2 regions of the Janthinobacterium sp. 1L-D-8-B-C4 genome follow, and region 2 is predicted to be linked to the other one. Evidence: riboswitches for the same ligand, from Rfam matches in the RefSeq annotation. Region 2 holds a riboswitch; the other holds the start of a gene.
The links. Region 2 has a riboswitch for thiamine pyrophosphate ahead of thiC (phosphomethylpyrimidine synthase ThiC). Riboswitches for the same ligand answer to the same signal wherever they lie in the genome.
Positions count from the first base shown of each region.

Region 1 (11,490 bases), on a different contig from region 2:
GCATGCGATTGAACCTGGCGCAGGCGCTGATGTGCCCGTCCGACCTGCTGCTGCTCGATGAACCGACCAATCACCTGGATCTGGACGCCATCATCTGGCTGGAAGACTGGCTGAAGCGCTATGCCGGCACCCTGCTGATCATTTCCCACGATCGCGACTTCCTCGACGAAGTGGTCAACGTGGTGGTGCATATCGACGAGCGCAAGCTGAAACGCTATTCGGGCAACTACTCGAGCTTCGAGCGCCAGCGCGCAGCGCAGATGATCCTGGCCGCCGGCGCGCTGGAAAAGCAGCAGCGCAAGCGCGCCCACCTGGAGTCGTTCGTGAACCGCTTCAAGGCGCAGGCTTCCAAGGCCCGCCAGGCGCAAAGCCGCATGAAGGCGCTGGCCAAGATGGAGGAGCTGGCACCACTGCGCGCCGCCGCCGAATTCTCGTTCGAGTTCCGCGAGCCCTTGAGCGCACCGAACCCGCTGCTGGTGATGGAAGACGTCGATGCGGGCTACAAGATCGAAAACGAGGCGACCGGCGAAATCACCCACAAGACCATCGTCAACGGCATCAAGTTCTCGCTGCAGATCGGCCAGCGCATCGGCCTCCTGGGCCAGAACGGCGCCGGCAAATCGACGCTGATCAAGACCATCGCCGGCGAACTGATGCCGTTGACCGGTGACGCCACCATGGGCAAGGGCCTCAATATCGGCTACTTCGCCCAGCACCAGGTGGAAATGCTGCGCCATGACGAGTCGCCGCTGTGGCACTTGTCGAAGATCGCGCCGACCACGCGCGAGCAGGAGCTGCGCAACTTCCTCGGCGGCTTCAACTTCCCCGGCAATATGGTGACCGCCTCGATCGCGCCGTTCTCGGGCGGCGAAAAAGCGCGCCTGGCATTGGCGCTGATCGTCTGGCAACGGCCGAACTTGCTGCTGCTCGATGAACCGACCAACCATTTGGATCTGGAAACGCGTGAAGCGCTGACCGAAGCGCTGGCCCAGTTCGAAGGCACTTTGGTGGTGGTATCGCACGATCGCCACCTGCTGCGCGCCACCACCGACGAATTCATCATCGTTGCCGACGGCAAGCTGCAACCGTTCGACGGCGACCTGGACGACTACAAGGACTGGCTGTTCAAGACCAAGCTGGGCAAGGGCACCGACGTGCTGCCGGCGGCCGGCAAGGCCAACAAGACCGATTTCCCGGTAGTGTCGCCAGTGGTGGCCGCGGCGCCAGCGGCCCCCGTGCGCGACAAGCGCAAGGAAGCCGAAGAGCGCCAGAAAACGGCTGCCCTGCGCAAACCGATCGAAAACAAGATCAAGCGCCAGGAAGAGCAGATCGCCAAGCGCAATGCGCAAAAGGCGGAAACCGACGCCAAGCTGGGCGAACCGACCATCTATGACGCCGCCAACAAGGCCAAGCTGAAGCAGTTGCTGGCCGACCAGAGCTTCTTTAGCAAGGACCTGGCGCAACTGGAAGCGGAATGGCTGGAGTTGCAGGATCAGCTCGAAAAACTGGGCTAAAAGGCAGTACGACACAAGATGAAAAACGGCTCGCGGGCCGTTTTTTTCGTCACCAGCATCGGTTCACAGTTGGCGCACCAGCGTATCGGCACCGCCATCCTCGCTTACAATAAGCGCATCATTGTTCCCCAGGCCGGCCATGCAACATCTCGTCAACCCCGCCGAAGTCGAATTGTCCGCCATCCGCGCCCAGGGGCCGGGCGGGCAAAACGTCAACAAGGTGTCCAGCGCCATCCATTTGCGCTTTGCCATCGCCGCCTCGTCGCTGCCGGACGCGTACAAGGAACGGTTGCTGGCCCTGCGCGACAGCCGCATCAGCAAGGATGGCGTACTGGTGCTGAAGGCGCAGCAAGCGCGCAGCCAGGAACAGAACAAGGAAGAAGCCTTGCGCCGGCTGCAGGAAATCATCGACAGCGTGAGCTTTTTGCCGGCCGTGCGGCGCGCCACCAAACCGACGCGCAGTTCGCAGCGGCGGCGCCTGGACAGCAAGAGCACGCACAGCGTGCTCAAGCAGTCGCGCGGCAAGGTGAGGGACTAAATAGTATCGAGTGGTGGCGGCGTATAGGTCCAGTCCACGCTGCCGCTGCTGTCGGCAAACACCATCTGCGTGGCGGGCACGGCGCTGTGCAGCATGGCCTTGATTTCCTTCGGACCCAGGTCGTAAACTTTGTTCTGTCCGGGCGGCACCACCATCGAGCGCACGATGGTGTCGCCATCGACCAGGCCCAGCACGCAGCGCGACTGGCCGGCGGTTGCCGCGCGCTGCGAGCGGCCTTCTTCGGCCAGCGCCAGCATCTGCGCCTGCAGGATTTCCGACTGTTTCACTTCCACCCGCAGCCGCGCCACTTCCTTGAGCACGGGCGCGATGCGGGCCGCCAGCTTCTCGTACGGCGCCTGCTGGGCCGGCTGCAACACCAGTTCGCCGCGCCGCAACTGGCCGGCCAGGGTCAGGTAGCTGCGCACTTCGGGCAGTTGCGCGATGGCGTCGATTTCCTGCTGGCGCTTGCGCTGCATTTGCCCGTACTGCGCCGCGCGGGCGACGCTGTCGGTGATTTTCTGTTCCAGCAGGGACAAGTCCGGCACCAGCGGAAAGGCGCGCATTTCGATCTGCTTGCGCGACCCGGCGCTGCCGATGCGGATGGTGCGCGCCGCCACCGCGCAGCCGAGCGCCATCTCGATGACGACTTCGTCGGCAATGATGTCGCAATTGCTGGCATGTTCGATCACCACGCGGGTACCCGAAATGACGCAGCTTTCGGCACGCGCAAGCCGCACTTCGCCGTTGCGCGTCTGTACCACCGCGCCGGACGCCACGCCATCGACGCGGATATCGCCCTGCTCGCTGACCGCCATGCCGCCGACCAAGTTGCTGTGCAGCACGATGGTGCCGCCCTGCGAATGCAGGCGGCCATACACATGGCCGTGGATGGTGATGTCGCTGCCGTCGAGCTGGCGCTGCTCCTGCACCTCGCCATACTCTTCATAGGCGGCGCGCAGCTTCAGATTACCCGTGGTGCGGCTGCTGACGCCTTCGCGGCTGACGATCTTGTTACCGATGGAAATCTTGCCCTGCTCATCGATATTCAGATACCCTTCCAGCGCCGCCACCAGAAATTCGCCATCGCTGTAGCGTTCGACCATGGTGCCCTCGCCGGCCACCGTGGCCAGCTCGACTTCCAGCGGCGGCGGTGGCGCCAGCACGGCGCCATCGAGCGCATAGCCAGGCAGGCCGGGCACCGACGGCAGCTTGTACAGCAGACGAGCATGCTTCTTGACTTGCGGGAAACGATTCTTGAAACTGAGCAGGTCGAGCCGGCCATTCGAGCGCTCGCGCGGCGCGTCGTTGCGGTGGATGCCTTGCGACACTTCCACCAGTTGCGCATCGCGCCCCGGCTGCGGCTGCAAGGCGCGCGCCACCGTGATGCGCTCGGCCTTGCCTGAGGCGATCATGGCGCGCACGACGCCGCTGTCGATGCCGTAATACACGCCCTTGTGCCATAGCGCGGCCACCATCTCGTCGAAATCGCGCGCCACCGGCACCCGGCTGTCCTCGCTCGACGGCACGGCTTCGAAATAGCAATCGGCCGCCTCGGCGCCGACCTTGATATGCTCGTACAGCTCGCGCCGCAGCGGCTCGAATGGCGCCACGCTGGCGGCGATACGCACCACGGCTTCGCCTTTGGGAGCGGTGCGCGGCGCCGGTGCGTGGTACAAGGTCATCAGGAAAAGAGGATAGTCGATGCCGGCGAGCAGCATGCCGGACTGGAACAGCTGGTTGACGGCAAAACGCAGCTGTTCCGGCGCCAGCGACAAGTCAAAAAACACCCCTTCCTTGCGCTGCAGCAGGCCAGGCGCAAGGCTGCCAGCCTGGCTGGTGCCAGGCACCGGTGTCTCTTCATTACTCACTGCATCCCCCGATAGCGAAACTGATCACATTGCATTGGAACAATATCACGGGGAAGCCCGGCGTGCATGCCGGGCGGGGCGGGGAAACACAAAAAACTTCAGATGCAATCGATAGCTGGCGGCAGGCGGCAGGCAGCGCGCCAGCCTGGCTCAGCGGCGCGGTGGATTCGAATAGATATCCTGGCCCACTTCGTTGATCTGGCGGCGCAGGTCGCGGCGCTCGTCGGGGGTCATGCGGCCGGTGCGGCGTGCGGCATCGGCGCCTTCGCCATTGCGGCGCTGCTCTTCCACGCGGGTGTCGAAACTGCGTGCGTCACGCTGTTCGCGGAGTCGGTTATCATTGCTGCGCTGGTTCTGTTCGAAGCGCTGCGATTGCATCTGCTGCGGCTCGTCACGGCGCGGTTGCGGCTGCGACTGTGCCTGGGCAACGCCACAGGCCAGCAGCGCGCACAGCACGAACGAAGACAGCACATGCACGGCAGGTGCGGACGAAGATGCGCTGGGAGCGGTGTGAATTTTTTGGCTGACGATATTCATTGAGTTCCTCTTCCGCGATGCCGTATAAACATAAAGCTGAATTCCACTGTGGCCCCAGTGTATGATGCTTCACACGGTGCAGTAAGAGTAATTGGGTAAAGTTTGTAACAGTATGTAATGGGTCGCGCCAGCGACTTGCTCATGCTGCGCCAAGCGTTACTATAGCAACTAATAGACGATAACACGACACCCCAAATGACCACAACCTCCACTTCCGGCAGCAATACAACAATGCAAAACATCCACGGCCACCAGGCGAAGATCATGGTGGTCGATGACGATGTACGCTTGCGCGACCTGCTGCGCCGCTACCTGACCGAACAGGGCTTCAATGTCTTCACGGCCGAGAGCGCTACCGCCATGAACAAACTGTGGCTGCGCGAACGCTATGACCTGCTGGTGCTCGACCTGATGCTGCCTGGCGAAGATGGCCTGTCGATCTGCCGCCGCCTGCGCGGCGCCGGCGACCTGACGCCGATCATCATGCTGACGGCCAAGGGCGAAGACGTGGATCGCATTGTCGGCCTGGAAATGGGCGCCGATGATTACTTGCCGAAACCGTTCAATCCACGCGAACTGGTAGCGCGCATCGGCGCCGTATTGCGCCGCAAGGGTCCCGATGAAATTCCGGGCGCGCCGTCGGAAACGCCGCAAACCTTCGAGTTCGGCGACTTCGTGCTGGACCTGGGCACCCGCACCTTGAAAAAGAGCGGCGAAACAGTGCCGCTGACCACCGGCGAATTTTCGGTGCTGAAAGTGTTTGCCCGCCATGCACGCCAGCCGCTGTCGCGTGAAAAACTGATGGAACTGGCGCGCGGGCGCGAATACGAAGTATTCGACCGCAGCCTGGACGTGCAGATCTCGCGCCTGCGCAAGCTGATCGAACCAGACCCGTCGAGCCCGCTTTTCATCCAGACCGTGTGGGGCCTGGGTTATGTTTTCATTCCGGACGGACAGCCGCGCTGATCGCTGGCGAGGCTAGATGAAACTTGTTCCCCAACTCAGCCTGGCACGGCTGAAAAGCGGCCTGTTCTGGCGCACGTTTTTGCTGCTGGGTACTTTGACCACCGTCAGCATGATCGCCTGGATCGGCATGATTTCCGTAATCCAGCGCGAACCGCAGGCGCAGCAGATCTCGGCCCAGATCATTTCCGTGGTCACCATCACGCATGCGGCGCTGACCCACTCGGCGCCCGAGCTGCGCCGCGAGCTGCTGTTCGACCTGGTCAGCAACGAAGGCATCCGCATCTTCCCGCTGGAGGAAGACGACCGCATCGATCCGCCGCCCGACAACTATTTGATGCCCGACATCGAGGCGCTGGTGAAAGCCAAGCTGAGCAACGACACGCGCTTTTCCGCGCGGGTCAACGGCGTGGCCGGCTTCTGGGTCAGCTTCAAGATCGACGACGACGAGTACTGGCTGATGCTGGACCGCGAACGGCTGCGCGGCCTGACCGGCTTCCAGTGGCTGGGCTGGGCCAGCCTGGTATCGTTGCTTTCGCTGATCGGCGCGGCGATTATTTCCAGCCTGATCAATCTGCCGCTGTCGCGTTTGACGGTGGCCGCGCGCGCGATTGCGCAAGGCAAGCAGCCGGCGCCGCTGCCGGAAAAAGGCCCGATTGAAATCATCGAGGCCAACCGCAGCTTCAACCAGATGGTCGACGATCTGCGCCAGGTGGAGTCGGACCGCGCCGTGATCCTGGCCGGCATCTCGCACGACCTGCGCACGCCGCTGGCGCGCATGCAGCTGGAAGTGGAAATGGCCAACCTGTCCGACGAGGCACGGGAAGGCATCCAGTCCGATATCGGCCAGATGGACGACATCATCGGCCAGTTCCTCGACTACGCCAAGCCGACCGAGGCGTCGAGCTTCACCGACGTCGACATGAGCGGCCTCCTGGGCGACCTGGCGCGCGAAGCGATGCGCCTGCCCGACGTGAAAATCACCGCCGCGATCGCCGACGACGCCCATGTGATGGGCAACCCGACCGACTTGCGGCGCGTGCTGAACAACCTGATCGAAAATGCGCGCCGCTATGGCAAGACACCGGGCGGCGAATTCACCGAGATCGACGTCAGTTGCCAGCTCAAGGGCAGCGGCAGCACCCGGCGCGTGATCGTCGACGTGCAGGACCACGGCCCCGGCGTGCCATCAGAAAAGATCGAGCAGATGCTCAAACCGTTCACCCGCCTCGACACGGCGCGCGGCCAGGCCAACGGCGCCGGGTTGGGATTGGCCATCGTCGACCGGGTGCTGCTGCGCCATGGCGCCGAGCTGCAGGTACGCAACCGCAGCGGTGGCGGGCTGGCGTTCCAGATCAGTTTGCCGGCGGCGTGAGCAGCAACTTGCTCATCAACAGTTCCGTCGCCCCATAGCCATACAGCGAATCGCTTTCCAGGCCCGGCGTATCGAAAGGCACGGATTCTTCGCGGTCCAGCTTGGCGGGATCAAAGTCGGCATAGGTGGCGCGCCAGGCGCGCTGCAGGGACTCGTTGCGGCGGATAAACGAGGGCATCGGCCACTCATCGCGCTGCCAGTGTTCGCTGTCGCCCAGCATCGGCCAGCGTTCGTTCAGCAAGGCCATGTCGCCGGTACGCAAACGGCGCACGGCCTGTTCGGGCCGCAGTGCATCGAGTTCATCGAGCGACGGCAGCACGTCGCGTTTCGGGCCGAACATATAGGCCAGCATGATGCGGCCGGCAGGCGCCCTGCGTGCCACCACGCCGACCGCATGCCCTCCACCCTGCAAGGGCACGGCAAACCAGCTGCCTTCGCGGTATGGTAAAGACTTCATCAATGTATGCTCCCAAAATCGTATTCGGGACGCAGTCTACGCGAGCCACCGCTTGCATGGCGCATGGTACGCAGCGAGACAGGCTTATTGCACCTTCTCGTCGTAATGGAACTGCGCCACGATCGGTCCCGCCTTGAACAGCGCTTCCTTCAGCTCCTTGTCCAGCCGCGCGTCGCGGCGGCGCATCCATTCGAACAGCATGGCCGCTTCGCGCCGGCTAGTGTCGCCCGCATGCGCCAGCACGCGGCGCAGCTCGGGGTCGGTGCAGGCCTCGAAACGCTGGCTGTTGACGTCCAGCGCCTGCAGCGCGGCGACCAGAGCGCCAATGGCGCGGTGCATGTCCAGCGCGGTGGCCGGCAAGCCGGATTCTTCCAGGGGTAAATGAGACATGCGGTTTCCTTTGTAGGCATCGGTATGCGCTGCATTTTCCACCGCGCGCGCGAAAATCTCAAGCGGCAAACACGCGTGCGGCCATCATCGTCCATAATCAGGCCTCGATACCCATCAGCACCAGGAGAGCCATGTTCAATTTCGACTTCTACAACCCGACGCAAATCCTGTTCGGCCAGGGCCAGATCGCCGCCATCGGCAAGCTGATCCCGCCACAGGCCAAAGTGCTGATGACCTATGGCGGCGGCAGCATCAAGCAGAACGGCGTCTACGATGAAGTGCGCGCCGCGCTGACCGGCCACACCGTGCTTGAATTTGCCGGCATCGAACCGAACCCCAGCTATGAAACCCTGATGCAGGCCGTGGCGCTGGTAAAAAGCGAGGGCATCGACTTCCTGCTCGGCGTCGGTGGCGGCTCGGTAGTCGACGGCACCAAGTTCATCGCAGCGGCCGCCCTGCGCGACGGCGAAGCGTGGGACATCCTGGAAAAAGGCGGCAAGATCATCGACGCCGCCCTGCCCTTCGGCACCGTGCTGACCCTGCCCGCCACCGGCTCCGAAATGAACGGCTCGGCCGTCATCACGCGCAAGGCCACCCAGGAAAAACGCTCGTTCATGAGCCGCAAGGTGTATCCGAAATTTTCCGTGCTCGATCCGTCGAAAACGTTTACCCTGCCGCTGCGCCAGGTCGGCAACGGCGTAGTCGATGCCTTCGCCCACGTGATGGAGCAATACCTGACGGCTCCCGTCAACGCTTCGGTGCAGGACCGCTTTGCCGAAGGCATTCTGTTGACCCTGATCGAGGAAGGCCCGAAGGCGCTGTCGCATCCGGACGACTACGACGTGCGCGCCAACGTGATGTGGTGCGCCACCCTGGCCCTGAACGGCATGATCGGCGTGGGCGTGCCGCAGGACTGGTCGACGCACGCGATCGGCCACGAACTGACGGCCTTGTACGAACTCGACCATGCACAGACGCTGGCCGTGATCCTGCCCAGCATGTTGCGCGTGCGCAAGCAGGCCAAGCGCGCCAAGCTGCTGCAATACGCAGCCCGCGTGTGGGGCCTGGACGGCGGCGACGAGGACGGCCGCATCGAAACGGCAATCGCGCGCACCGAATATTTCTTCCGCCATATGGGCGTCAAGACGCGTCTGGCCGACCATGGCCTCGGTCACGACAGCGTCGACGCGGTCATTGCCGCACTGGAAGCGCACGGCATGACGGCGCTCGGCGAACACGGCGAAGTCACCCTGGCCGTCAGCCGCAAGGTACTGGAACTGAGCCTGTAGACTGTTGTAAAACCGCCAGCCTGGCAGACAGCGGGCGGCGGTTCATGTTAAGCTATCAATTCGCTAGGGGTCCTGGAGCAGTCATCCGGGTGAGAGATACCCTTCGTACCTGATCTGGATAATGCCAGCGAAGGAAAGCGCAAAGTACCTCCCTCCTTTGATAGCTCCTGCGTTGGCGCCAGCCGAACAAGCAGCCTGCCGTTCTCTTCCCGATGAGCGGCTTGAACCACGAGCAATCATGTCCACACCGAATCTGTCTGTCTCCGTTTTGACCCTGGCCATCGCGCAAGCGTTTGCCACGTCGGCGTATGCCGCGCCCGACTTTGCTTCTGACGCCACCGAGGCCGTTGATGGCCCTTCCAGCATGGCCGAAGTAATCGTTACCGCCAGCAAGGTACCCAACGCGAAACGCGCCGCCGTCGGCGGTTTTTCCGACGCCCCGCTGCTGCAGACGCCCGCCGCCGTCACCGTCATCTCGCAACAAACCATGCAGGACCTGCAGATCCGCAATACCAGCGACGCCGTGCGCCTGGACGCCAGCATCAACGACGCCTACAACGCGGTCGGCTATGCCGAACAGTTCTCGATCCGCGGCTTCAAGCTCGACAATAACTCCAGCTACCGCAAGGACGGCATCGCGATTCCCGGCGACACGCAAATTCCGCTGGAAAACAAGGAACGCATCGAAGTATTGAAAGGCCTGGCCGGGGTGCAGGCCGGCATGGCGGCGCCGGGCGGCGTGATCGACTTCATTGTCAAGCGCCCTACCGCGACTGCCTTGCGCACCGTCACCGTCGAAGCGCGCGAGCGCGGCACGCTGTATGGCGCGGTGGACTTGGGCGGGCGCCTGGAAGACCCGCGCTTCGGCTACCGCATCAACGTCGCCGCCGAGCGTCTGCGCTCGCAGATAAAGGGTGCCGACGGCAACCGCAAATTCATTTCCGGCGCGTTTGACTGGCAAATTTCGCCGCAGGCGCTGCTGCAGTTTGATGCCGACTACCAGGACAAATCGCAGATCACCGCACCGGGCTTCCAGCTGCTGAACAACAGCACCCTGCCGACCGGCGTCAGTGCCGACACCCTGCTCAACCTGCAACCGTGGACGCGCCCGGTGGACACCATTACCAGCAACATCGGCCTGCGCTTCCAGTATGCGTTCGACGACAACTGGCACGCCACCGTCAGCGCCAACCAGCACTCGTTCAAGCGCGACGACTATACGGCGTTTCCATATGGCTGCAGCGCGCAGGATCTGTACCCGGGCTTCTGCGGCAATGGCGACTATGATGTGTACGACTACCGCAGCCTGGGCGAAACCAAGAAGCCACTCAGCGCGCAAGCCATGATCCAGGGCAAATTTGCCACCGGCAGCGTGCGCCATGAATTGACGGCGGGCGTGGCCACCTTCCACCGCAAGGACCGCGCCGGCCGCTATGTGTATGACTACGCCGGCACCAGCAATATCTACCACCCCGTCATCGTCGACATCTCGAACGGCGTGCAAGGCCCGGTGCGCGAGACGCGCAACGACAAGGAAAACTCGGTCTTCGTGCAGGACATCCTGACCCTGTCGCCGAACTGGAAGCTGCATGCGGGCTTGCGCCATATCGATGTCGATGGCTTCCAATATGTGCTGAAAGCCGACCCGAGCGTGGCCGAAGTGCGCGCCAAGCACGCCTTCCTGTTGCCCAACGTGGCGCTGGTGTACAACCCGCTTGAGAACGTGGCCGTCTACGGCGCCTACTCGCAGGGCATGGAACACGGCGGCACGGCCGACCGCAAGGCGGCCAACGCAAATGAAGAATTGTCGCCGAGCCGCTCGAAACAGATCGAGTTTGGCGTGAAAGCCGACGTCACGCCGGATTTGATGGTCGCCGCCAGCCTGTTCCAGATCCGCAAGGGCCTGGAATTCCAGAACGCCAATAACTTTTTCGTGCGCGCCGGCCAGGCCCAGCACCGGGGCCTGGAACTGTCGGCGCAAGGCAGGGCCAGCAGCGACCTGAACATCGGCGTATCGATCACGGCCTTGAACAGCCAGCAGTCGAACACCGGCGAAGCCTCGCTCGACGGCAAGCGCGTGCCGAACGTGCCGGCCCTGAAAAGCGCCGTCAACCTCGACTACCGCGTGCCGCAGGTGGCCGGCCTGTCTGTCAACGGCAGCTGGGAGTATTCGGGCAAAAAAGCATTCGAGTTCAACAACAACACCTTTGTACCGTCGTATCACGTGGCCAACCTGGGCGCCGCTTACGTCACGCGCCTGGCCGGCAAGCAGGCCGTGCTGCGCGCCAGCGTCAACAATGTATTCGACAAGTTCTACTGGCGTGACGTCACACCGGAGTCCGACGGCTATCTGTTCCCGGGCGCCAGCCGCACGCTGAAAGTGTCGGCGCAGTTCGACTTTTAAGCGCTGGCCAGCAGCGCATCGAGCAGCGGCATGGTTTGCGCCATGCGCTGCCCAAGCTGCCCGTGCAGAATGTGATGGGGGATATGGCGCGCCGCCAGTTCGTCCAGCAACTGCCGGTAAATCAGCTGGCGCACGGCTTCGGACTCGCGCTGCAG
Region 1 covers NZ_JBXAVX010000003.1:352,895-364,384, reverse strand. The annotation lists gene AC0Z42_RS07510 (ATP-binding cassette domain-containing protein) at 1-1,514, shown strand, start outside; gene arfB (alternative ribosome rescue aminoacyl-tRNA hydrolase ArfB) at 1,654-2,052, shown strand; gene AC0Z42_RS07500 (flagellar assembly protein A) at 2,049-3,920, opposite strand; gene AC0Z42_RS07495 (hypothetical protein) at 4,071-4,457, opposite strand; gene ompR (osmolarity response regulator transcription factor OmpR) at 4,689-5,423, shown strand; gene AC0Z42_RS07485 (sensor histidine kinase) at 5,440-6,795, shown strand; gene AC0Z42_RS07480 (Imm26 family immunity protein) at 6,776-7,252, opposite strand; gene AC0Z42_RS07475 (ferritin family protein) at 7,337-7,642, opposite strand; gene AC0Z42_RS07470 (iron-containing alcohol dehydrogenase) at 7,774-8,931, shown strand; TPP riboswitch at 8,987-9,084, shown strand; gene AC0Z42_RS07465 (TonB-dependent siderophore receptor) at 9,170-11,335, shown strand; gene AC0Z42_RS07460 (AAA family ATPase) at 11,332-11,490, opposite strand, start outside.
Region 1: linked by a shared signal. The riboswitch ahead of AC0Z42_RS07465 (TonB-dependent siderophore receptor) and the one ahead of thiC (phosphomethylpyrimidine synthase ThiC) in region 2 are both predicted to bind thiamine pyrophosphate.

Region 2 (11,490 bases):
AGGCTTTTCGCCTCCTCGATGATCCACTGCGCTTCCTGCAGGTCGGAACTGGCTTCATACACGCGCACCTGCTCGCCATGGCCCGCATCGGTGCGCAAATTCTTGCCCAGGCGCTTGCTGTTGTTGGCGATCAGCACGTTGGCGCTGTCGAGGATATGGCCGTGCGAGCGGTAATTCTGTTCCAGCTTGATCAGGTTTTTCACCTGGAACTCATGCTCGAAAGCGCTCATGTTGCCGACGTTGGCGCCACGGAAGGCATAGATGCTCTGGTCATCGTCGCCGACTGCAAACAGTGCGCCGCCATCGCGGCTGCCATGGCCGGCCAGCAATTTCAACCAGTTGTATTGCAGGTTATTCGTATCCTGGAACTCGTCGACCAGGATATGGCGGAAACGCGCCTGGTAATGTTCGCGCAGCGGCTGGTTGCGGCTCAGCAGTTCATAGGTGCGCAGCAGCAGTTCGGCAAAATCGACCACGCCTTCGCGCTGGCACTGGTCATCGTACAGCTGGTACAGCTCGACCATCTTGCGCTCGTGCGCGTCATACGCCTCGACGTCGGTGGCGCGCAGGCCCTGGTCCTTGGCGTTATTGATGAAATACATCACCGTCTTCGGCGGGAATTTTTCATCATCGATATTGTTCGCTTTCAACAAGCGCTTGATGACCGACAACTGATCCTGCGAGTCGAGGATCTGAAAAGTCTGCGGCAAGGCCGCATCGCGGTAATGCGTGCGCAGCAAGCGGTTGCACAGGCCGTGGAAAGTGCCGATCCACATGCCGCGCGTGTTGATCGGCAGCATCGCCGACAAACGCGTGAGCATTTCCTTGGCGGCTTTATTGGTAAAGGTCACGGCCAGGATGCCGGGAGGCGACACCTGCTGGGTCTGGATCAGCCAGGCGATGCGGGTGGTCAGCACGCGGGTCTTGCCCGAGCCGGCGCCCGCCAGGATCAAGGCATGCTGGGCTGGCAAAGTCACGGCGGCCAGTTGTTCGGGATTGAGGTTGTGAAGAAGATTTTGCATGCCGTGATTATACCGATACTGCATCGGCGCGCCGCAATCTACTGTGGATTTGTCCAGCAGTATCGCCAGTTTCAGCCAACGGCGCTACAATCGGCGCGATTGCAACACTGACGGGATCGCTCTCATGACACCACCCGACCATATCGACGGCGCCCGCGTACTGGCCTGGGCCTGGTCCGACCTGCCCTTCGGCCACGTCACCGATGAGACCGGCACAGGCGCCATCGCCATCCATGGCTTGGCGCTGTGCCGCTATGCCGACGACGCGCGCGTGTACCGCGTCAGCTGCGATGCGCACTGGCAATGCCGGCAGGACCAGGTGCATGACACGCTGGACAGCGCCAGGGACGGCTTGCCGGCGCAATACCGCGCCAGGCCTGCCCGCTGGCACGCCAGATAACTCTCTTATTGCACCGGCCTGGCCTTGCCTTCGCTGACGGCTTGCGCGATCAGCTGGCGCGTGGTCCTGTCGGCCGCCTTGACGACTTTTTCCTGCTGCCGGCCCAGCTCACCCATCTGTTTGCCCAAGGTATCCATCGGCTTGCCGCGCTGGTCCATCTGGCGCGAGATCGTCTCCATCTTGTCCGCTTCGCGCTCGTGCACGGCGGCAATGCGGTCGTTGACCTCCTCCATCTCATCTTGCGCATCTTCCATCTGCTGCTGCAACTTTTCCACTTCGCGCCCGACCGTGCGGCGCTCGGCCGGTGTCTGGGCCAGCGCCTGGCGGCGCGAGGCATCGCCCAGTTTGCGGCCCAGCTCGCGCTGCTGTTGGCCCAGCGCCTGCAGTTTTGCCGCTTCGCGCGTATCGCCCCTGGCCTGGGAACGGCCATGCTCGCCCATCCTGCTGCCCAGCTCTCCCATCGCCTTGCCATGTTCGCCCATCTGATTGCCCAGCGCGCTCATTTGCGCGCTGATCTGGCGTGACGGCTCCCAAGCGGTACGCACCCTGCCCACCAGCGCGACATCCTGCAGGACATAGGCCTTGCCGGCATCGCGGAACCACAGGAACGGTCCCTTGATCGAGCGCTTCAGGCTATCGAGTTGCCGGTTGTCTATATCGGCACCCGACATCATGATGGTCTCGCCATCGCGGCTGCCATCGACAAGGGCATAGCCCTCGCCACTGTCCAGCGAACGGCTCACTTGGACGCTGGGTGCGGCCGGTGGCTGCGGGGGGTGTGGCGGCTGCGGCGGTTGCACGGCCAGCGCGCTGGCACCGACGAGCATGCCGGCCAGGCCTGGCATCAAACGGTGGAAAATGGACATGGCTGCCTCGCAATCAATGGTTGGATATCGACTGTAGCGTCGCCTCGCGCATGCGATGGACGGATAGCACAGGCAAAAAAAATGCGGGGGGCGGAGTCCCCCCGCAAAAACCGCCGTTGTACGGCGAGATTTGACTATAAGGCGATGCGCGCGGCGCTGCCATCGCAATGCGACAGAGTGCTGGCAGGAGCGATGGAATGGCGAATAGACGGAATGAACGGAGAAAAAAAATGGAGGCCGCAGGCCTCCTTAAACACGCCGGCATGCGGTAATGCCGTTCAGTTAGTGTTCCTGGGCTCCCGGCAAACCTGCAAAACGGATTAAAAATCCAGTCGCCCGCACAGGCCCGCCGGGCCAAGCGAGCCTGAAAAATGTCGAGGGCAAGGCGCAGCGACGAAGACAGTACGCATGGTCGGCGAGGAGCTGCAACGCCGCCATCGGCATTTTCTCGGGCTCGCGTCCCCCCGGCCCGCCATTTTTACGTTTGTACGCCTTACGCATTGACATGCGTTGGACAGCTTAACCAAACGGCATTACCGGCATGCGGCATAGTTCACAGCCGATCAATACAGCACGACGGAGCGGATCGACTCGCCGCTCTTCATCAGATCGAAGCCTTCGTTGATGCGTTCGAGCGGCAAGCGATGCGTGATCAGGTCGTCGATATTGATCTTGCCTTCCATATACCAGTCGACGATCTTCGGCACGTCGGTGCGGCCGCGCGCGCCGCCAAAAGCCGAACCGCGCCATTCGCGGCCCGTCACCAGCTGGAACGGACGGGTCGAAATTTCCTGGCCGGCGGCAGCCACGCCGATAATGAAGGACTTGCCCCAGCCCTTGTGGGTGCACTCGAGCGCCTGGCGCATCAGGGTGGTGTTGCCGACGCACTCGAAGGAATAGTCAGCGCCGCCATCGGTCAGCTGCACGATGGCGTCGACCACGTTTTCCACTTCGTTCGGATTGATGAAATGCGTCATGCCGAACTTGCGCGCGATCGCCTGGCGCGCCGGGTTGATGTCGATGCCGATGATTTTATCGGCGCCGACCATTTTCGCGGCCTGGATCACGTTCAGGCCGATGCCGCCCAGGCCGAACACGGCCACATTGGCGCCCGCCTCGACCTTGGCCGAGAACAGCACCGCGCCCACGCCGGTGGTCACGCCGCAACCGATATAGCAGACCTTGTCGAACGGCGCGTCTTCACGGATTTTTGCCAGCGCGATTTCCGGCACGACGATGTAGTTGGAAAAAGTCGAGGTACCCATGTAGTGGAACAGCGGCTTGCCGTCGAGCGAGAAACGGCTGGTGGCGTCCGGCATCAGGCCACGGCCCTGGGTGCTGCGGATTTTCTGGCACAGATTGGTTTTCTGCGACAGGCAGAATTTGCACTCGCGGCATTCCGGCGTGTACAGCGGAATCACGTGATCGTCTTTTTTCAGCGTTTTCACGCCCGGGCCAACGTCGACCACGATGCCGGCGCCTTCATGGCCCAGGATGGCAGGGAAAATGCCTTCCGGATCGGCGCCCGACAAGGTGTAGTAATCGGTATGGCAGATGCCGGTGGCTTTCAGCTCAATCAGCACTTCGCCTTCGCGCGGGCCGGCCAGGTCGACTGTTTCGATGGTCAAGGGGGCACCGGCCTTCCAGGCCACGGCTGCTTTGGTTTTCATGTTTGTCCTGTAAAAATTTACTTGGGCGTTTTCGCGCGATTCAAAAACGCGCCGTGCAGGCCGTTCAGGGTTTCCTCGGCCAGCAGCAGCTGGCTGGCGATTTCATTGATCTTGCGGCGGCTCGAGCGCGCATGGTCTCGCAGCACTTCAAAGGCGGTATTGCGGTCGGTCTGGAACTTGCCCATCAACAGGCCCACGGCCAGGCTCGTTTCACGGCCGGCGGCCAGCGCCGCGTTCAGATTCAGCTCGGTGCGGCGCAACTGGCGGATATCGTCGGCGCGCGCCAGGCCCGCTTCAAAGGCGGGCATCAGGCGGCCTTCGTCGACCGGCTTGACGACATAGCCGACGGCGCCATAGGCGGCCGCCTGCTTGCCCGATTCGCTGTCGCCGCTGCCGGACAGGAACATGAACGGCACCGCCGTTTCGGCATGCAGGCGCTTGGCCAGTTCCAGGCCGGACATGCCGGGCATATGAATGTCGAGCAGGGCCAGGTCCGGCTCACGCTGGGCGATCAGCTGCAGCGCCACTTCGGCGGAACTGGCCAGCGCCGTTTCATAGCCTGCATGGCGCAGGACTTCGCCGAGAAACTCCAGCAGCAGCTGGTCATCGTCAACGATCAAGATAAGGCGTTTGGCGGCTGGCTGATTCATGGGCAAGGGAACCTCGGTCATATTAATAGGGGATGGCCTTATTATATGCCGATTATTCCGCGAAACCAGACTCGCTCGCGCCATGCGTTTCAGTCGCCAAACAGCTGATTAAATTTCCGTACCGAAATAGTTACATCGTCCGCCAGGTACACGCTGCTGATCGCCGCCACCAGGTCGGCGCCGCGCGCGGCAAGGGGCGCGGCGTTTTCCGGCGTCATGCCGCCGATCACCACGCAGGGCAAGGCGATCTCGCGTTTGGCGAGCAGCACGATATCGGGATCGGTGGTGACCGGGTACTGCTTGACCAGCGAAGGATAAAAGCCGCCAAACGCCATATAACTTGCGCCCTCTGCGTGTGCCTGGCGCGCCAGCTGCAAATCGCCATAGCACGATGCACCCACCAGCTTGTCCTTGCCCAGCCGGCCACGCGCCTGCGCCACCGAGATATCCGTGCCGCCCACATGCACGCCATCGGCGTCCAGTTCCTCGCACAGTTCGATAAAGTCGTTGACGATGAAAGGCACGCCGTACTTGCGCGCCAATGCCAGCAAGGCGCCCGCCTGTTCGCGCCGCAGCGCCGCATCGGCGCTCTTGTGCCGGTATTGCAGCAGGGCTACGCCTTCCTGCAAGGCTTGCTCCGTCACATCGAGCAAGCGGTCGGTGTCATCCCAGTTCGGGGTGACCAGATACAGTCCACGCATGGTGTTTTCCTTATAAAGTGGTGAGCCGCTGCGGCATCAGCTGGCCCGGTGCAACCGCATAGGCCTGCGCCAGCGCCGCATGGCAATACGCTTGCGCCGCCGCCAGTGCCGCTGGCATGGCCTCGCCCAGCGCCAGCCGCGCCGCAAGGCTCGCTGCCAGGGTGCAGCCGCTGCCGTGAAATTCGCCGGGCAGGCGCGGCCATTGCCACGCCCGCCCCTCGCCCGTAGCGCCGAACCAGCGGTTGACGATATCGCTGCCTGTGCCATGACCGCCGGTGAGCAGCACATTGATGCAGCCGCGCGCCTGCAAGGTAGCCGCCTGGCTGGCAGCGTTCCCGGCCCCGGCCAGGCGCCGCGCCTCCGGTCCATTCGGTACTATCACGGTAGTGACTGGCAACAGCGGCGCCAGCGCCTGCAGCGCGTCATCGACGCCGAGCACATCGCCATGGCCGCTGGCCAGCACCGGATCGAGTACCACCGGCAAGCCGGGATACTCACGCCGCAATTGCACGATCACCAGGGCAATTGCGGCCGCATTGGCCGCGCTGCCCGGAATACCGATCTTCACGGCATCGATCGCCATCTTGCCCGTCAACGCCTGCGCCTGGCGCAGCAGCAGCGCCGCATCGACCGGCTGCACCTCGAACACGCGGTCGTTATCTTGCACCGTCAGCGCGGTGACGACGGGCAGCGCATGCGCGCCCTGCGCTGCAATCGCCAGGATATCGGCCGCGATGCCGGCCCCGCCGGACGGATCGAGGCCGGCAAACACCAGCACGGTAGGCCGCATGGTCGCTCTCACGCCAGCCGGCCCGCCATCGGCGACGACGGCGACGCGGCAAATTTGCGCGGCATGCGGCCGGCCAGAAACGCCTCGCGCCCGGCGCGCACGGCCAGCTTCATCGCGTGGGCCATGCGCACCGGGTCGCGCGCGCCGGCAATCGCGGTATTCATCAGCACGCCATCGCAACCGAGCTCCATCGCAATGGCCGCATCCGAGGCCGTGCCGACACCGGCATCGACCAGCACCGGCACCCTGGCCTGGTCGATAATCAGGGACAAGTTCCACGGGTTCAAGATGCCCATGCCCGAGCCGATCAGCGAAGCCAGCGGCATGATGGCCACGCAGCCGATCTCTTCCAGGATGCGCGCCTGGATCGGATCGTCGCTGCAATACACCATCACGTCGAAGCCATCCTTGACCAGGGCTTCGGCGGCGACCAGGGTTTCCGGCATATGCGGGAAAAGGGTCTTTTCGTCGCCCAGCACTTCCAGTTTGACCAGGTTGCGGCCACCGAGCAGCTCGCGCGCCAGCTGCAAGGTGTAGACGGCGTCTTTTGCCGTATAGCAGCCGGCCGTGTTCGGCAAGATCGTGTACTGGTCGGGCGGCAATACGTCGAGCAGGCTGGGCGCGTTCGGGTCCTGGCCGATATTGACCCTGCGGATTGCCACGGTGATGATCTGCGCCTCGGCCGCATCGGTGGCCGCGCGCGTTTGCGGCAAGTCCTTGTATTTGCCGCTGCCCACCAGCAGGCGCGAAGCATAGGTCTTGCCGGCGATGGTCAATACATCATTGTTTGTTTCTGTATGCATGTTCTGTTCTTTCAGTTATTAGCCGCCGCCGATGGCGCGGACTATCTCCACCTGGTCGCCAGCCTGCAACGGGTGCGCCGGCCAGTTCCGGCGCGGCACCACCGAGCGGTTGACAGCCAGCGCCAGCGCCTGGCCTTGCAGCGACAAGCTGGCGATCAGCTGGTCCAGCGTGTGTTGCGGCGGCACCTGGTGCGGTGCGCCGTTGAGCATGATCGGAATCACGGCGCCCTCCTTCAGACCTTGCGGTACAGCTCGGCGCCGTTCTTGATGAATTCGATCGCTTTGACTTCCATGCCCTGCTTGACGGCGCTCTCTTCCGAAATACCGATGCCGGCCGCGTATTCGCGCACTTCCTGGGTGATCTTCATCGAGCAGAAGTGCGGGCCGCACATCGAGCAGAAATGCGCCACCTTGGCCGAATCCTTGGGCAGGGTTTCATCGTGGAATTCGCGCGCCTTGTCCGGGTCCAGGCCGATATTGAACTGGTCGTCCCAGCGGAATTCAAAGCGCGCCTTGGACAGCGCATTGTCGCGGATCTGCGCGCCCGGATGGCCCTTGGCCAGGTCGGCCGCGTGCGCCGCGATTTTATAGGTGATGATGCCGTCCTTGACGTCGGCCTTGTTGGGCAGGCCCAGGTGCTCCTTCGGCGTCACGTAGCACAGCATGGCGGTGCCGTACCAGCCGATCATGGCCGCGCCGATGCCCGAGGTGATATGGTCGTAGCCCGGTGCGATATCGGTGGTCAACGGTCCCAGCGTATAGAACGGCGCTTCGCCGCACTGCTCCAGCTGCAGGTCCATGTTTTCCTTGATCAGCTGCATCGGCACATGGCCGGGGCCTTCGATCATCACCTGCACGTCGTGCTTCCAGGCGACCTGCGTCAGCTCGCCCAGGGTTTTCAATTCGCCCAGTTGCGCTTCGTCGTTGGCGTCGTAGATCGAGCCGGGGCGCAAGCCGTCGCCGAGCGAGAACGACACATCGTATGCCTTCATGATTTCGCAGATCTCTTCGAAATGCGTGTACAGGAACGATTCCTGGTGATGCGCCAGGCACCACTTGGCCATGATCGAACCGCCGCGCGAAACGATGCCAGTCAGCCGCTTGGCCGTCATCGGCACATAGCGCAGCAGTACGCCGGCGTGGATGGTGAAATAGTCGACGCCCTGCTCGGCCTGCTCGATCAGGGTGTCGCGGAAGATTTCCCAAGTTAAATCTTCGGCCTTGCCATTGACCTTTTCCAGCGCCTGGTAGATCGGCACGGTGCCGATCGGCACCGGACTGTTGCGCACTATCCACTCGCGCGTTTCATGGATATGCTTGCCGGTCGACAGATCCATCACATTGTCGCCGCCCCAGCGGATGGCCCAGGTCATCTTTTCCACTTCCTCGCCGATGGAAGACGTGACGGCCGAGTTGCCGATATTGGCGTTGATTTTCACCAGGAAGTTGCGGCCGATAATCATCGGCTCGACTTCAGGGTGATTGATATTGGCGGGGATGATGGCGCGGCCGCGGGCGATTTCCTCGCGCACGAATTCGGCCGTGATCTCGGCAGGAATGCTGGCGCCGAACGACTGGCCCGGGTGCTGGCGTCCCATCATTTCGGCCATGCGCTCGCCCATCGGCCCGGACGCCTTCAGCTCTTCCAGGTACTGCTGGCGGCGCATGTTTTCGCGGATCGCCACGAATTCCATTTCCGGCGTGATGATGCCACGGCGCGCGTAATGCATCTGCGTGACGTTCTTGCCGGCCAGCGCGCGGCGCGGCTTGCGGTGCAGGTTGAAGCGCAGCTCGGCCAGCTTGGGATCCATCAGGCGGGCGATGCCGTAGTCGGAGGTCGGGCCGGGCAGCTCTTCGGTGTCGGCGCGCTCGAGGATCCACGGCAGGCGCGGCGTGTCCAGCCCCGAGCGGATATCGATGGCGACGTCCGGGTCGGTGTACGGGCCCGAGGTATCGTAGACATAGATGGGAGGATTCTTTTCGCCGCCGAACGACGCTTCCGTGTCGGACTGGCTGATGGCGCGCATCGGCACGCGGATGTCGGGACGGCTGCCCTGCACATAGATCTTGCGTGAATTGGGCAGCGGCGCGATCGCGGCCTGGTCGACCGTGGCGGTGGCGGAAAGAAATTTCGGATTGGCGTTCATTTTGGCTCCTTGGCTAGCTTGTGATAAGCCTGGAGCCAGCTAAGGAGATTCGGCTGCGCGCACGCGGGAATGCGAGGTGCGTTCATCCTAAAGCTTCCCTTCGCTGGCATTATCCAGATCAGGTTCGGAGGGTATTTCTCACCCGCATCTCACCGTGTTGCCACGGCGAGGCAGGACCCCTAGCGTTTGCCGCCTTGCGGCAGCGGGCCAATTATACGCGTTTCAGATCGCGCGGCCAGATGATTTTATTTCTTGCCCCAGCGCCAGCTCGGCGGCTCGCCTTTCCACCAGCACACGCCAATCAGCGCTGCCACGACCAACACTTCGTAGACGATATAGGCAACGACCTGCTGCTGCGGCGGGAACAACAAGGCGCCACTGGCCAGCAAGGCCAGCGCGCCAACGAACACCAGCCAACCTTGCCAGGTGATGGGCAAGCCCCAGCCGAAACCATAGGTCTTGGCGGGGAACCAGTAGGAAGGAGATTTGTCGGTCATGATATTCTCTGGACGATAGGAAGCAGCTGCCAGTATAAATCAGCTTTTCTGCTGGCGCGCAGTGATATCGAGCCCGATGCCCCGGTAACCGACAAAGCGGCTGCCGTGGTCGAACATCGGTTCGCCGCTGACCTGCAGGTATTGCATGCTGCCGTCCGCATTCTGGCGGCTGTAGATAAAATCGAGGAACGGTTCGCGGGCGGCGATTTTTTCGTCGAGCAGGGCGCGCTCGGTGGCGTTCCAGCGCTGCGGTTCGTCTTCGCTGCCGATGCCCAGCATCTCGGCCACCGGGCCGGAAAAGCGCGTCAGGTTGCCATCGGCATCCTGTTCCCAGTACCAGTCCGACGACAGTTCGGTAAAGCGCTGGAAGCGCGCTTCGCTCTCGCGCAGTTCCGCTGTGCGTTCCTGCACCGCGAGTTCGAGCGACTTGTTGTAGTCGGCCAGCTTCTGGTACAGCAAGCGCACTTCGAGCATATTGTGGATGCGGGTTTTGACTTCCACCAGGTCGAACGGCTTGGCAACGAAATCCTTGGCGCCGGCCTGCAGCGCGCGCAGCTTGTGGCCCGGCTGGGCGGTGATCACCAGCACTGGCAGGTAGCTGCCGGCCTCGATGTCGCGCAAGCCTTCCATCACTTCAAAGCCATCCATTTCCGGCATCTGCAAGTCGAGCAGGATCAGGTCGTAGCGGTGCTGCTGGTGCAGCGCGCGCACCGCCTGCGGGTCCATGGTGGAAGTGATGCGGGTGTAGCCCGCATTGCGCAGCACCTGTTCCAGCAGCATCACATTGGCTTCCTGGTCGTCGACGATCAGGATGCTGGCGTTCAATATCTCGGTGGCTTGTAACATGGCGGTAGTCCTGGTAAGTGCTTGATTAGCGTACTGCGGTGGTGTCATCGGCCAGGCCATGCTTGGCCGCATGGTGCAGCGCCACGTCGAGCGCATCCATGAATTCGACAACCTTGATCGGTTTGGTCAGATAGCGGAAAAAGCCCGCCTCCAGTCCTTTTTCTATATCGCGCGGCACGGCGTTGGCCGACAGCGCCATTACCGGAATATGGCTGGTCAGCGGATCGTCGTGCAGGATGCGCAGCGCGCCAAAGCCGCTGATGCCGGGCAGGTTGATGTCCATCAGGATCACGTCCGGCTGACAGGTGCGCGCCAGGTCGATGCCCAGGTGGGCGTCGATGGCGGTCAGCAACTTCAAATCGCTGCGGCGCGCGATCAGTTGCTCGACCAGCGCCAGGTTGGCCGGATTGTCTTCCACGTACAGCAAGGTGCGCTGGGTGTCGGAATCTTCCTGTATCACCGGCAATACTTCTCCTTCGCCCAGCACCAGTTGCGGCGCACGCGAGGCCTTGAACTCGACCCAGAAGGTGGTACCGACACCGACCGTGCTGTCGACGCCGATCTTGCCTTTCATGAGTTCGACCAGCTGCTTGGTGACCACCAGGCCGATGCCGGTGCCCTCTTCCTGGCTGTTTTCCTGGCCCAGGCGGTTGAAGGGCTGGAACAGCTGTGACATCTGTTTCGCATCGAGGCCGGCGCCGCTGTCGGTGACGCTGACGCGCACGCGGTCGCCGCGCTGGCTGCACACCACCTGCACGCTGCCGCCGCTCTGGTTGTACTTGATGGCGTTCGACAGCAGGTTGATCATCACCTGCTTCACCCGCGTGCGGTCGGCATGGATATAGAACGCGGCGCCGCAGCGCGGAAAATGCATGCTGATGCCGCGCTTTTGCGCCTGCGGCGCGATCATCGCCTCGCAATCCTGCAGCACGTCGAGCAGCGACATCGCCTCTTCCGACATGGTCACCTTGCCCGACTCGATCATCGCCAGGTCGAGGATTTCGTTAATCAGGCGCAGCAGATACCAGCCGCCCTTGAGGATCTGGTCGAGCGAACGCTGCTGCGGCTGGGTCGGCGGCGGCACGTCGGAGGCCATCA
Region 2 covers NZ_JBXAVX010000008.1:150,868-162,357, forward strand. The annotation lists gene AC0Z42_RS15875 (UvrD-helicase domain-containing protein) at 1-1,022, opposite strand, end outside; gene AC0Z42_RS15880 (hypothetical protein) at 1,147-1,422, shown strand; gene AC0Z42_RS15885 (hypothetical protein) at 1,428-2,288, opposite strand; gene AC0Z42_RS15890 (S-(hydroxymethyl)glutathione dehydrogenase/class III alcohol dehydrogenase) at 2,852-3,958, opposite strand; gene AC0Z42_RS15895 (ANTAR domain-containing response regulator) at 3,976-4,608, opposite strand; gene thiE (thiamine phosphate synthase) at 4,698-5,309, opposite strand; gene thiD (bifunctional hydroxymethylpyrimidine kinase/phosphomethylpyrimidine kinase) at 5,320-6,099, opposite strand; gene AC0Z42_RS15910 (thiazole synthase) at 6,108-6,902, opposite strand; gene thiS (sulfur carrier protein ThiS) at 6,921-7,124, opposite strand; gene thiC (phosphomethylpyrimidine synthase ThiC) at 7,136-9,049, opposite strand; TPP riboswitch at 9,128-9,240, opposite strand; gene AC0Z42_RS15925 (hypothetical protein) at 9,295-9,546, opposite strand; gene AC0Z42_RS15930 (response regulator) at 9,586-10,392, opposite strand; gene AC0Z42_RS15935 (hybrid sensor histidine kinase/response regulator) at 10,418-11,490, opposite strand, start outside.